One region of the Lysobacter sp. P5_C4 genome, then DNA from elsewhere that is predicted to be linked to it. Evidence: riboswitches for the same ligand, from Rfam matches in the RefSeq annotation. Region 1 holds a riboswitch; the other holds the start of a gene.
The links. Region 1 has a riboswitch for cobalamin ahead of ACXJJ8_RS04630 (ribonucleoside-diphosphate reductase subunit alpha). Riboswitches for the same ligand answer to the same signal wherever they lie in the genome.

Region 1 (7,187 bases):
CGAAGCCGCAGTTCCTGGGCATCAACCTGCCTTGGGGCGGTGGACCGGATCGCAGCGCGCCGGCGTTCGCACTCGCGGAGATCGATGCGCTGCAGCACTGGCCTGCTGGCGCGACGAACCGGGTGCGGAAGCCTCCCGCTAGAACGCGTGGTCGAACGCCACTTCGCCCTGCACGCCGACCTGGTAGGCCGAAACGCGCCGCTCGAAGAAGTTCGCCACCTCCTGCACGTCCTGCAGATCCATGAAAGGAAATGGATTGCGCGAGCGATAACGCGGCGGCATGCCGAGCTGCGCCAGGCGCTGGTCTGCGCAGTACTGCAGGTATTGGCGCATGTCGCGGATCGACAGGCCCGCCACGCCGCCCGACAAGGTGTCTTCGGCAAAGGCGACCTCGCACTCGACCGCGTCCTCCATCATCGCCACCACCTGGGCGCGGAAGGCATCGTCGACCAGATCGGGTTCTTCTTCGCGCACCGTGCGGAAGACATCGAATGCGAACGCCATGTGGCCGCTTTCGTCGCGGAACACCCAATTGGTGCCGGCCGCCAGCCCGTGCAGCAAACCGCGCGACCGCAGGTAGTACACGTAGGCGAATGCACCGAAGAAGAACAGCCCTTCGATGCAACCGGCGAAGCACGCGAGGTTCAGCAGGAACTGCCGCCGTTGTTCGCGCGTTTCGACGCGCTGCAAGCTGCGGATCGATTCCATCCACTGGAAGCAGAACGCCGCCTTGCGCTGGATCGAGGGAATGTTGTCGACCGCCGCGAAGGCACGCGCACGCTCGGCCGGATCCGGCAGGTAGCTGTCGAGCAGCGTCAGATAGAACTGCACGTGCAGCGCTTCTTCGTACAACTGGCGCGAGAGGAACATGCGCGCTTCGGGCGCGTTGATGTGCTGGTAGAGATTGAGCACGAGGTTGTTTGCGACGATCGAATCGCCCGTGGCGAAGAAGGCCACCAGGCGCTCGACCAGGTGCCGCTCGGCGGGACCGAACTTGTGCCGCAGATCGTTGAGGTCCAGGGAGAAGTCGATCTCCTCCACCGTCCATGTATTGCGCACGGCGTTACGGTACATCTCATAGAAATGCGGATAGCGCATCGGGCGCAGCGTGAGCTCGAAGCCGGGATCGAGCAGCAGGGGACGGGCGGCGCTCATTGGCAGGCCTCGCAGGATTCTGGATTTTCGAGTGCGCAGGCGATCGCCTCGACCGGCGCCGGCGCGGGGCCGACCGTCGTCTTCTGGATCTTCGTCGCCGGACGCGAGCGCAGGTAATACGTCGTCTTGATGCCCTGCTTCCATGCGTGCATGTACATCGACGACAGCGCGCCGATCGCCGGGCTCTCCATGAACAGATTCAGCGACGCCGACTGATCGATGTACGCACCGCGCGCGGCAGCCATGTCGATCAGCGCGCGCATCGGCAGTTCCCATGCGGTGCGATAGATGGCGCGCAGTGTTTCCGGAATCGCCGCGACGCCCTGGATCGAGCCTTCCGCGAGTTTGATCGCGTCACGCATCTCCGGCGTCCACAGGCCGAGCTTCTTCAACTCTTCGGCGAGGTAGCGGTTCACCTGGAGGAAGTCGCCGGACAAGGTTTCGCGCTTGAACAGGTTGCTCACCTGCGGCTCGACGCACTCGTAACAGCCCGCGATGGAGGCGATGGTCGCCGTCGGCGCGATCGCGACCAGCAGCGAGTTGCGCAGGCCATGCGCCTGGATGCGTTCGCGCAATGCGTCCCAGCGGCCGCTGGCTTCCGGTGCCACGTTCCATGCATCGAACTGCAACTCGCCCACCGATGCGCGCGTTTCGGCGAACGACGGATGCGCGCCCCGTTCCACCGCCAACTCGCAGGAGGTGTCCAGCGCGTGGAAGTAGATCGTCTCTGCGATCTTCGTCGACAGTGCGCGCGCCGCATCGCTGTCGAACGGCAACCGCAGCGCGAAGAACACGTCCTGCAACCCCATGCAGCCCAGGCCGACCGGCCGCCAGCGCAGGTTCCCGCGCCGCGCGGTTTCGATCGGGTAGAAATTGAGGTCGATCACGCGGTCGAGTTGGCGCACGGCGAGACGCACGGTTTCGGCGAGCTTGTCGAAGTCGAAGCCCGGCTCCGAACCGGCATGGCCGGGATCGACATGGCGCGACAGGTTGATCGAACCCAGGTTGCACACCGCGGTTTCCTCGGCGGACGTCACTTCGAGGATCTCCGTGCACAGGTTCGACAGATGGATGACGTTCTGCGCGCGCAGCGTCTGGTTGCTTGCGCGGTTGCATTTGTCCTTGAACGTGATCCACCCGTTGCCGGTCTGTGCCAGCGTGCGCATCATCCGCGCGTACAGCTCGCGGGCGCGGACCGTGCGCGCGGCCTTGCCCTGCGCTTCGGCCTGTTCGTAAGCGCGCTCGAACGCCTCGCCATACAGGTCGACGAACTCGGGCACCACGCGCGGATCGAACAAGGACCATGCCGCGTCCGCTTCGACACGGCGCATGAACAGGTCCGGCACCCAGTTGGCGATGTTGAGGTTGTGCGTGCGGCGCGCTTCGTCGCCGGTGTTGTCGCGCAGTTCGAGGAATTCCTCGACGTCGGCGTGCCACGGTTCCAGGTACACGCACGCCGCGCCCTTGCGCTTTCCGCCCTGGTTGACGGCGGCGACCGATGCATCGAGCGTCTTCAACCACGGCACGATGCCGTTGGAATGTCCGTTGGTCGACTTGATCAACGAGCCGCGCGAACGCACGCGCGTGAAGCTGACACCGATGCCGCCGCTGAATTTCGACAGCTGCGCGATGTCGCCGTAGCGCTGGTAGATCGATTCCAGCGAGTCCTGCGGCGAGTCGAGCAGGAAGCACGAGGACAGTTGCTCGTGGTTGGTGCCGCTGTTGAACAAGGTGGGCGACGAGGGCAGGTAATCCAGGTGCGCCATCGCGCGATACAGTGCCAACGCACCCGGCACGTCTTCGCCGAGCGCGCACGCGATGCGCAGGAAGAATTGCTGCGGTGTTTCGAGCGCCTTGCGCGTGCGCGGATGGCGCAACAGGTAACGGTCGTACAGCGTGCGCAGGCCGAAATAATCGAAGCCCTGGTCGAGCATCGGGTCGATCGCGTCGTTGAGCTTGCGCGCGTTGGCCTGCACGAAATCGAGCAGGCGGTCGTTGATCAGGCCGACTTCATGCCCGCGCGCGATGGATTGCGAGAACGCGTGGATCTCCTGGCCCGCGACTTCCTTCGCGATCACCGCCGACAGCAATCGCGCGGCGAGGCGTCCGTATTCGGGTTCTTCGGCCGTGAGCAGGGCCGCGGTGCGGATCGAAAGTTCGTCGAGTTCGCGCGTGGTCGCGCCGTCGTACAGGCCGGAGATCGTGCGCGTCGCCACGCGCATCGGTTCGACCGCATGCAAGCCTTCGGCCGCGCGCGTCACCGCGCGCACGATCTTGTTGAGGTCGACGGCTTCGGAAACCCCATTGCGCTTGGTGACGCGCATGGTGGTGGCGGTGGGTGGCGCCGTGAGATCGAATGCGGGCGCGACTGCGGCGGGTTCTGCGAACGTGTCGTGTGACATGGGTGGCTCCGTGATGGCGCACCGGTGCCGTCGCTCCCTCGGCGATCGACAGCAGGCGTTGGAACCCCACGATGGAAAGGCGGTGTCGCAGCGTTCGCGACGCGCACGCATCGAAGGCGGGCGGCCGAAGCGGCGTCACCAGCCATCTCCCCCCGGAGATTCCGCGGCCGGCACCGCGCGGCGTGCATCGCGCGGTTGTCGGCAGGTCTTCGGGCTCGTGGACTCGGCGCGATCCGCTCTTGCGAGCCTGATCGCACCACCTACTCGTCGCCGCTTCCCGGGGCCACCGCCCCAGTGCGTGCGCGACTTCGTTTCCACCTACCGCTGCGGGGCAGCGCCGGAGTTCGACCGGCTTCCCTTTTCATCCGCGAACCTGCGCCCGCGGAACCGACGACCACAAGATATCGCGCCTCGTGCACATGTCAATCGACGATCTTGTGTTTTCGGCATTGCACCGCCGCCCGCTACACTCGACCCCAGCCGACAAGGAGTCCGCTTGGAACACCTGCACGCCATCGACCTGCGCCTGCTCTTCGGCGCGCTCCTCATCCTGGCGGGCATCGCTTCGTCGCTGCTCGCGCGCCGCTTCGGCGCGCCGTTGCTGTTGGTCTTCCTGTTGCTCGGCCTGGTGCTCGGCGAAGACGGGCCCGGCGGCATCAAGTATTCGGACCTGCGCTTCACCTATCTGGTCGGCTCGCTCGCGCTCGCGGTGATCCTGTTCGACGGCGGCCTGCGCACGCGCGCGGCGCAGGTGCGCGGCAGCGTCGTGCCTTCGATCGTACTCGCGACCGCGGGCGTGGTGATCACAGCGGCGCTCACCGCCGTCGCAGCGGTGTACCTGCTGCACCTGCCGTGGCTCGAGGCCTCGCTGCTCGGCGTCGTCGTTTCTTCGACCGACGCGGCCGCGGTGTTCTTCCTCCTGCGCGCCGGTGGCCTGCATCTCGAACGCCGCGTCAACGCCACGCTCGAACTCGAATCGGGCAGCAACGATCCGACCGCGGTGTTCCTCACGCTCGCGATGACGACGTGGATCGCGGGCACCGGGACGCACGATCCCTGGATGCTCGCGCTGCAGCTCACCTGGGCGATTGGCGCGGGCCTGGTGGCCGGCTATCTTGGCGGTCGGTTGATGGTGTGGACGCTCAACACCTTCGAATTGCCGCCGGGCCTGCATCCATGGCTTGCGCTCGCCGGTGCGGTCGCGCTGTTCTCGATCACCAACCTGTTCCGCGGAAGCGGCTACCTCGCGGTGTACCTGGCGGGCATCGTCGTCGCCAATCGCCCGATGCGCGCGCGCAACGAAGTGCTGTCCGTGCAGGATGCGGCGACCTGGTTCGCGCAGTTGGTCATGTTCCTGTTGCTCGGCCTGCTGGCCACGCCGCACAAACTGCTCGACGTGTTGTGGCCGGCACTGGGTGTCGCTGCGTTCCTGATGTTCGTCGCTCGCCCCGCGGCGGTGATCGCGTGCCTGGCGCCGTTCGGGTATCGCCGGCAGGAAATCGGCTTCATCGCGTGGACGGGCTTGCGCGGCGCGGTCGGCATCTTCCTCGCCTCGATTCCCCTGCTGGCGGGCCTGCCCAACGCGACCGTCTACTTCAACGTCGCCTTCGTCGTCGTGTTCGTTTCGCTGATCGTGCAGGGCTGGTCGCTCGGGATCGCGGCGCACTGGTTCGAGATCGCCGTGCCGCGCGCGGACCCGAACACGCGCCGCATCCAGCTCGATCTCCCGGGCCAGCTCGAGTACGACATGGTCGGCTACCGCATTGCAGCGGGAAGCGCGGTGTTGCGGGGCGCGGCGTTGCCCGGGCGCGTGCGCCTGGCGATGGTGGTGCGCGAAGGCCGCGTGCTGTTGCCCGAAGACGCGGGTCCGTTGCTCGCGAACGACTATGCCTACGTGCTCGCACCCACGGGCCAGGCGCCACGCCTGGACTGGTTGTTCGCCGAGGGTCGCGACGCACGCGTGGCGGAGCAGGATCTGTTCGGCAGCTTCACCCTGCCCGGCGACGTGCCGCTCGGCGAAATCGCATCGTTCTATGGCCTGCAGATCCCCGCGCGTTTCAGCGACGCGACTGCGGCGCAACTGTTCGACGAGCGATTCGACGAACAACCGCAAGTGGGCGACCGGCTTGCGCTGGGCAAGGCGGTGATGGTCGTGCGCGCGCTGAAGGACGATCGCGTGGCGCAGGTCGGGCTGAAATTCGCTGGCGTCGGGGAACGCTTACTCGGCGGGCGGTGATTCGCGGGGCCAGGCCTTGCGGTTCGGATCGAATTCCGCCGTCGTCATCGCGTCCGCGCGCACGCCGAATCCGCACACGGCCAGCGGCCCTTCGACGTAGTGCGTGAGGCCGAAGGCCTGTTCGATCTCGACTTCGTTGATCGCCGCGGTGATGCACGCGCCCAGCCCGAGTTCGATCGCGCTCAGGGACAGCGTCTGCGACAAGTGGCCGATATCGAGGATCGTCACCCGGTAGGCCTTCGGGTGATTGCGGTATTTCCAGAAGTTGCGGTCGAACCGCGGCGCCAGCACGACCAGCACGTGCGCATCGGCGAACCATTGCTGGCCACCGACCGCATGGAACGCCAGTTGCGCGAGATCCTCGACCGGCGGCAGCGGTTGCAGTGCGTGATCGCCCGGCCGGTAGTGATACAGGCCCGGCGCGAGGCCTTCGACGTTCCGAACGATCAGGTACGCCTCGGTCGGATGCATCGCACCACCAGACGGACTCGTGCGCTTGATGACTTCGAAGTCGTCGGCGGCCTGCACCTGTCCTCGCGCGGCGAACACGCGTTCGAGCACGTTCGCGAATTGCGCGCGCGGCAATGCACGCGTGGTGTCGAAATTGCGGCAGGTGCTGCGCCGGTCGAGGAGGTCGTCGAACGTCGTGCGCTCCGCGCGTTCGAGTGCGACGCGTGCTTCGGGCGGTCCGCGATCATGGAACGCGGGCGGGGGCGGGCCATGGGCGGCGCGCAGGTCCGCTGCGGTGTCCACGCCTGCATCCGCGATCTCTTTCACCGTGTCGATGCGCGACCATCGCGAGGCGGCATGCGACACGGCGGACAGGCCGTGCCAATGCTGATCCCGGAAGTGCGCGTCGTTTTCGCGATGCGCTGCATGGCGCGGATCGTCGGTAACGAGCAGGCCGAGCGCGATCAACGCATCGATGGCGTCGGCGCCATGCGTTTCCTGGAGTTCGGTGGCATCGACCCATCTGGCCGAACCGATGCCACCGGCGACCTGCGCCAGGTGCGCATCGACTTCCACCGGCTGCGCAAGATGCGGCGCATGGGCGAACCACTGCAACGACCGCACGATGCCCGTGCCGCCTTGCAGCAGATCGTCGAGCTCGAAGTTCGCATCGTTCCTCGGCTCCAGCCACAGCACACCGCAACGCCTTGCCCGCATGTCGACTCCCCGATCGAAGCTGGGACCTTAGGGTTGGGGGCCGGCGCTTGCAACCAACACCAATTGGACGTTAGGTTTCCGGGGTTTTCATCACACTGGGGAGTGCGGGATGGCAGGCAAGGGACCGAAGCTGGACCACAAGACAGCCCACAAGCTGTTGGACAAGCTGTCGAGCGACGACGATTTCCGCAAGCAGTTCGAAAGCAGCCCGCAAACGGCGCTGGCGC
Region 2 (7,187 bases), on a different contig from region 1:
CGCGCAAGCGGTCGTGCGCATCGAGGATGGGTTGGAGCGACACCGCGATGCCTGCATCGCGCGCGGCGAGTTCGGGCGCGAGTGGATGTTCGAGCGCGAAGGGATTGACGTCTTCGTAAGCCACGGGGAACGCGCCCGCATGTTGCAGCGCGAGTGCGTCTTCGTTGCGCCATGCGCCGTCGATGCGTTCGCAGCCGCTCGCCAGCGGTTTCATGCCCACGGCGCGAATGCCCGCATCGCGCATCGCGTGCAGCAACGCGGTGCTCGCGAGTGTCTTGCCGACGCCGGTGTCGGTGCCGGTGACGAAGAGGCCGGTGATCGCCTCCGCGCGCGTGGCCTGGCCGCGCATGCGGAAGCCTTGATCGACCGGCAATTGCGACGGATGCATCAGGCGCCCCTCGTCGCGACGCAGCGTCGCGGCCACGGCGCCATGGTAACGCCGGCGCGCTGCTAGACTCCGGGGATGTTCACCGCCTCCACGCTGTCCGGCAGCAAGCCCGAGCAATACGCCCAGCTCCTGGCGCAGGCGCGCGCCCTGCTCCACGGCGAGCCCGACCGCATCGCGAACGCGGCCAACCTCTCGGCGCTGGTCTACCACGGGCTGCCGCAACTCAACTGGGCCGGTTTCTATTTCTTCGACGGCACCGAGCTGGTGGTCGGTCCTTTCCAGGGCTTGCCCGCGTGCGTGCGCATCCCGCTGGACAAGGGCGTGTGCGGTGCGGCGGCCAGCACGCGCACGACGCAGCGCATCGAAGACGTGCACGCCTTCCCCGGCCACATCGCCTGCGATGCGGCCTCGCGTTCGGAACTGGTGGTGCCTTTGGTGCGCAACGGTACGCTCGTCGGCGTTTTCGACCTCGATAGTCCGGTTCCCGCGCGCTTCGACGTTGAAGATCAACAGGGGCTCGAAGCAATCGCCCGCCTGTTCGAGGAGTCGTTGATTTGAGCACCGCCAAGCTGCGCAACATCGGTCCGAAATCCGCCGCCTGGCTGCGCCAGGTGGGGCTGCGTTCGCGCGAGGATCTCGAGGCGGTGGGCGCGGTGGATGCCTTCATGCGCGTCAAGCGCGCAGGCTTCCGGCCCAGTCTCAACCTGCTGTATGCGCTGGAAGGTGCGTTGCTCGACTGCCACTGGCAGGAAGTCCCCGAAGCACGTCGCAGCGAACTGGTGAACGCCGCCGAGGCCGCCACGGCCCTGCTTCCGCCGCCCCGCAATCGCCCGGCCGCCGCGCCCGTCACGACCACGCAGATGGCCGACACCGAAGACGCCGCGCCGGCGTTCGATCTGCTCGACGAGCCCGCCGGGCACGACGCGGACTGACGCGGGGTCCTTCCGCGCTCGCAGCACCCCAGTTACACTCCCCGCCGCTTGAGGTGACCCGCGGACGTACGTCCAAGGGTTGAAACGGGAAGCCGGTGACCGATCGCATTCGCGACCGCATTCCGGCGCTGCCCCCGCAACGGTAAGCACGCAAGGCCAACGCATCCGCCACTGTGCACGCGCACGGGAAGGCGCCGCGGCCCGGATCGCCTTTCATCGGCGACCAGCGCGCCAGCCCGGAGACCGGCCTCGATGCAGTCCTGGTTGCGATGCGGAGGGCATCGCGGCGGCAGCGCCGTCGCACGCGCCTCCGCTGTGTTTCTCCTTCCCCGACGCGACTCCTTGTGAACCCAAGGCGCGCGGGCGTGCGCGCCGGAGAAACGATCCATGTCGCGCAAGACCCTCGCCGCCGCCGTCGCGGTGGCACTGAGCTTTCCTGCTTCGTTCGCGTTCGCGCAGGACGCCGATCAACTCGACAAGGTGCTCGTCACCGGAACGCGCACCGCGGTCACCGTCGATGATTCGCTGTCCGCCGTTGAAGTCGTCGATCGCGCGGAAATCGAACGCACGCAAGCGCAATCGGTACCGGACCTGCTGCGCGGCCGCGCCGGCATCAATCTCGTCAACCAGGGCGGCGCGGGCAAACTCACCACGTTGTTCCTGCGCGGGTCGGAATCCGACCACACGCTGTTCCTGATCGACGGCGTGCGCGTGGGCTCCTCCACCTCCGGCCTCACCGCGTTGCAGGATCTGCCGGTGGAATTGATCGAACGCATCGAGATCGTGCGCGGCCCGCGTTCGAGCCTGTATGGCTCCGATGCGATCGGCGGCGTCATCCAGATCTTCACCCGCCAGCCGAAAGCCGGCGGCGTGCGCCCGCGCTTCAAGCTCGGCGCCGGCAGCAACGACCTGCGCGAATTGAGCGCGGGTGTCGACTTCGGATTCGATCGCGCGTGGTTCGGCGCCGATTACAGCCACCAGTCGACCGACGGCCACAACTCCTGCACGGGCGCGACGACACCGGAATTCGCAGGGTGTTTCATGGACAACCCCGATCCGGATGCCGACGGCTACGAGAGCAACGCGGTGTCGGTGCGGGCCGGCGTGCGGCCCGTCGACGGCGTGACGATCGACGTGCACGCACTGCGCAACGAAGGGCGCAACGAAATCGACGCCGATCCGCAGTTCGGCCTCGGCGACGTGTCGAATACGACGCAGCAATTGGTCGGCGGCAAGGCACGGTGGGACATCGGCGCGGCGGCGCTCACACTGTCGGGCGGCAGCAACCTCGACCGCTCCCTGCAAACACGCGACGACGCATTCGCCGACTTCTTCGAGAGCCGTCGCGACAGCGCGTCGTTCCAGGCGGATTTCAAGGTCACCGACGGGCAGCTTGCGACGGTCGGTTACGACTGGCAGCGCGACAAGGCCTTCGCGAACGACGCGTTCGGCACGCTGGTCTCGCCGGACGAAGGGGCATTGCGCCACAACCGCGCGGCGTTCGCGCAGTACCAGGGCGCGTTCGGCAAGCAGGATGTCCAGGCAAGCGTGCGCCGCGACGACAACGAACAATTCGGTGGCCATACGACGGGCAACCTTGCGTGGGGGATGGACCTGCCCGCGCAGTTCCGCATCACCGCGAACGCAGGCACGGCCTTCAAGGCGCCGACGTTCAACGAGCTGTATTTCCCGTTCTACGGCAATCCGGAGCTGCTGCCGGAGACGTCGGACACGTTCGAAGTCGGCATCGGCCAGCGCCACGACGCGTGGCACTGGGACGTGCACGCCTACCAGACGCGCGTGGACGACCTGATCGTGTACGACGCCAGCATCTTCGTTGCGAACAACCTGGAACAGGCGCGCATCCGCGGCGGCGAGGTCACCGGTGGATTATCGCTCGAGGCCTGGAACATCAGCGGCGCTGCCAGCTTCGTCGATCCGCGCAACCGCAGCAACGGCGACAACTTCGACAAGGTGTTGCCGCGTCGTGCGCGTTCGAGCGGGCGCGTGGATGTCGATCGCGCGTTCGGTGATTTCTCGGTGGGCGCGACGTGGATGGCGGAAGGGCGCCGGTTCGAGAACGTCTCCAACTCGCTGGAACTCGGCGGATACTCGACGCTCGACCTGCGCGCGCAGTGGGCGCTCTCGGAAACCTGGACCCTGCAGGCGCGGGCGAGCAACGTGTTCGACCACGACTACGAAACGGCCGCGTATTACCCGCAGCCGGGACGCGCGTTCGGGTTGACGGTGCGGTACGGGTCGAAGTAGTCGGCGCATGCAGGAAGGGCGCGTCGATCCCGCGATCGACGCGCCCCGCGATTCAGTCCACCGTCGCGAGCAATTGCAGGCCGCTGAATGCCTTCGTGCCATGCACGGCGACGTAATACTCGCCGGGGGCAGGCGCATCGATCACGACGATCCCGTTGTTGCCTGGACGCTCGGACTTCGCGTCGTGCTCGCCCGGCAAGGCGTGGGCGCCACGACGTACGTAGAGGTCCGCATCGCCGGTCCCGCCGAAGCTGCGCACCGTCAGGCGCGTCGCATTCTCCGGCACGGAGACGACATAGTGACGTGCCAGCGCTTGCCTCGCGTAGATGTGCCGGGTTGGGCCGTACAGGCTCAATGCCAGCGGAGATGGCAGCGGCACTTCACCAAGGACGGCCGCAGCGACGGCTCGGCCCGCATCGACGATCCCCGCGCCGATCGGCTTGTCGATGGCCACCGGAAACATGCGCGTCGAGTCTGCGAGCAGCGTCGCGATCGCCGCCGGGGTATGCGGCGAAGGCGCCGCGCCCTGCATCATCGCGACGACCGCAGCGACATGCGGCGCAGCCATCGACGTCCCGACGTTCGCCCCGATGGCCGGGCCTTCCGGCCCTTCCTTGCCGACGTTGACCGTCGACCAGATGAACCCGTGCGGCAACCATTCCTCGCCATTGGCGTGGTCCTGGCGGAAGCGTCCCCCGCCGGGCGCCGAGACGCTGACGCCGTTGCCATGGTTGGAGTAGTACGCGCGCTTCCCGGTGTAGCCGCTCGACCCCACGACGATGACGTTGTTGCAATTGGCGGGGGCAAAGCTCGATACGTCGCGGTTGCTGTTGCCGGCCGCGACGACGATGGTCGTACCGCGCGCTACCGCGCCATCGATCGCTTCCTGCATGTACGGTTCGCAAGCTGCAGGTCCGCCAAGACTGAGGTTCACGACTTCCGCGGGCGTCGGGTTGTCGGGCACGCCTTCGACACTGCCGCCCGACGCCCAGGTGACCGCATCGGCGATGTCCGACATGTACCCGCCGCAATGGCCGAGCACGCGCACCGGCAGCACCTTCGCGCGATGGGCCATGCCGGCGATGCCGATGCCATTGTTGGCAACCGCGGCGATGGTTCCCGACACGTGCGTGCCGTGCCAACTGCTCGTGCGGGCAGGGCATTGACCCAGGTACGGCGGCAGGTGCGTCCAGTCGCCGGGATCCCAGCCTCCGGGGGTGCGCGATTCGTCGTCGCGGCCCGAAAAGAAGGTGTCGGTGATGAAGTCGTACCCCGCCCCTTCGACGATGTTCGCGTCCAGGTCCGGGTGCGCGGTGATACCCGTGTCCACCACGGCGACGACGATGCCCTCGCCCGTCGCGCCCTGCGCCCACGCGGCAGGCGCATCGACGCCGCCAAGGGGATCGTAGAGATCGGCCTGGAAACGGGAATACTGGTGAGCGCCGACTTGGACGTAGCCCTCGTACCACGGATCGTCGACGACGGCGCGCTGCAGCACCGGATCGCGCATCGCGTACTGCACGTCGGGATGGGCGGCAAGGCGAGCGATCGTCGCATCGGCATCGCCGGGATCGACGCGCAGCACCTGTGCGCCGTTGGCGAGGCGGAAGACGGGCCGCGATGTGGGTGCAAGCGTCCGCAATGCGACCGAAGGTTGCGCACGCGCCAGCGTGTGATCGTGGAATTTCACGACGACACGGCCCGCGGGATCGAAGGCGTGCGCACTGCCCGTGGCGCAAAGGACGGCGAGGGCAAGCCCGAAACGAAGTGTGTTGTGCATGTGTGGTGTCCTCACAGGTCGATGCCGAAGCCGACGCCCGCCGACTGTTCGTCGCTGCTGAACGCCCCGCCCAGGCTGAGCGAGACGCGATCGGAAATGTTGCGCGCGTAGCCGATCGACAACGCACTCTCTCCGTTCTGCCAGCCCGCGCCGGCGGCGAGCCGACCGCGGTCGCTGCGACCCTGCGCCGCATTGATGGCCATGCTGGACATCGCGGCGGACATCGCACCGATACGGTCGATGCGGTCGTCCTGCCGATCGACGCGATCGCTGAGGTCGACGAATTGATCGGACAGGGCCTGTACGCGCTGGTCGGTGTAGGCGCGGGCTTCGTTGAGCGTGGAGGCCTGGGCGGCCTGCATTTGCCGCAGGTTCACCGCATCGGTTGCGGCGATCGCGTCGTCGACGTGCACCACGCGACGTTCCGAACCCGCCGCCCCCACGGAAACCGTGCCGGCCTGGTCTGCGATCGATCCCTGCCCCAATGCCGCGGAGCCGGCGACCGCGCTACTGCCCGTGCCCAGGGCCGTGCCTTCGCCCGTTCCCACGCCGGGAATCGCCGGTGGCGTGGTCGGCAACTGGCCGAAGGCCGCCTCCAGTGCATCCATCCGCGAATGCAATCCGCCGAGCCCGGAACCGAGCGTGCCGTCCAATCCGGCGATCGCCTCGTCGAGCTGCGCCTTGATCACGACATCGTTGGCTTGCGTCCCCGCGGCGACGTTGACGATCTGCCGGAAGATCGGCCCGTGCTCGCCGTCGTCTTCATCCCACCATGTGGTCGAGGAGCCCACCGATACGGTGTTCGCGCGCAGCGACTGCGACCCATGTCCGATCGCGACGCTTCCGTCCGCGCGCGCGTCGCTGAACGCACCCAGTGCCGTGCTGCGCGCATTGATCGCGCGCGCATAGGCCCCGAAGGCCGACGCATCGACGTCCCAGCCGAGCGCGTGATTGCCGAACGCCGACGCATGCGAGGCGATCGACCATGCTTCGGCGCCCACCGCCGTGGCCTGGATCGCCGCGCGTGCGTTGGCGCCGATGGCGACCGCCGCGATTTCCGCATTGCTGCGGACACCGAGCGCAACCGCGAGATCGCCGGCGCGCGCAAACGCGCCCACCGACGTGCCGTCGTACTTCGCGTAAGTGGCATAGCCCAGCGCCGTGGTGTTGAAGCTGTCCGCGATGCTCCCCGCGCCGTAGGCTGTCGCGCCGCCGCCGGTGGCCTTGCTCGCGGTCCCGATGGTCGTGACGTACATGCCCTCGGCCACGGTGTCCGCGCCGATGGCGATGCTCGCCGTGCCCTGGTTGCTGACGCCACGGCCGATCGCGACGCTGAAGGGATACAACGCGAGCGCGTGGTGGCCGATCGCCACACCGGCCTCGCCGTGCGCCTCCGCGTGCATGCCGAATGCGAGCGCGGCGTTGCCCAGCGCGACACTGCTCTTGCCGAACGCCATCGCATACAGGCCCAGCGCGGCGCTGTCGGTGCCGAAGGCGAGACTGCCTTCGACGTCCGCCATCGCGTTGTAACCGAACGCGATGCTGCCGGCACCACCCGCGCGGCTCCATTCGCCGATGGCGATGGCCTGGTCACCTGGCGCTTCGCTGTCGTCGCCGATCTCGATCGCGCCGTCGCCCGGGTTCGCCGACTGCACGACGGCCTCCGGAGGCGCATCGACGGTCGTCGCCGCCCGCGCGACCCCCGTCCCCAACAGCGCGCACACCGCGCCGATCCATACGGCCCACTTCGCTTCCATGGCAGCCCCTCCGGCGGCGCCGGATGCCGAGGATCGGCATCACGACCGACGCACGCTCGGGA

Region 2: linked by a shared signal. The riboswitch ahead of btuB (TonB-dependent vitamin B12 receptor) and the one ahead of ACXJJ8_RS04630 (ribonucleoside-diphosphate reductase subunit alpha) in region 1 are both predicted to bind cobalamin.

The regions. Positions count from the first base shown of each region.
Region 1 is NZ_JBFULX010000002.1:23,664-30,850, forward strand. It holds gene ACXJJ8_RS04625 (ribonucleotide-diphosphate reductase subunit beta) at 139-1,155, opposite strand; gene ACXJJ8_RS04630 (ribonucleoside-diphosphate reductase subunit alpha) at 1,152-3,557, opposite strand; cobalamin riboswitch at 3,741-3,964, opposite strand; gene ACXJJ8_RS04635 (potassium/proton antiporter) at 4,054-5,793, shown strand; gene ACXJJ8_RS04640 (putative peptide maturation dehydrogenase) at 5,776-6,960, opposite strand; gene ACXJJ8_RS04645 (NHLP-related RiPP peptide) at 7,070-7,187, shown strand, end outside.
Region 2 is NZ_JBFULX010000005.1:132,339-139,525, reverse strand. It holds gene bioD (dethiobiotin synthase) at 1-349, opposite strand, end outside; gene ACXJJ8_RS13210 (GAF domain-containing protein) at 464-946, shown strand; gene ACXJJ8_RS13205 (TfoX/Sxy family protein) at 943-1,320, shown strand; cobalamin riboswitch at 1,356-1,586, shown strand; gene btuB (TonB-dependent vitamin B12 receptor) at 1,708-3,588, shown strand; gene ACXJJ8_RS13195 (S8 family serine peptidase) at 3,641-5,368, opposite strand; gene ACXJJ8_RS13190 (YadA-like family protein) at 5,380-7,125, opposite strand.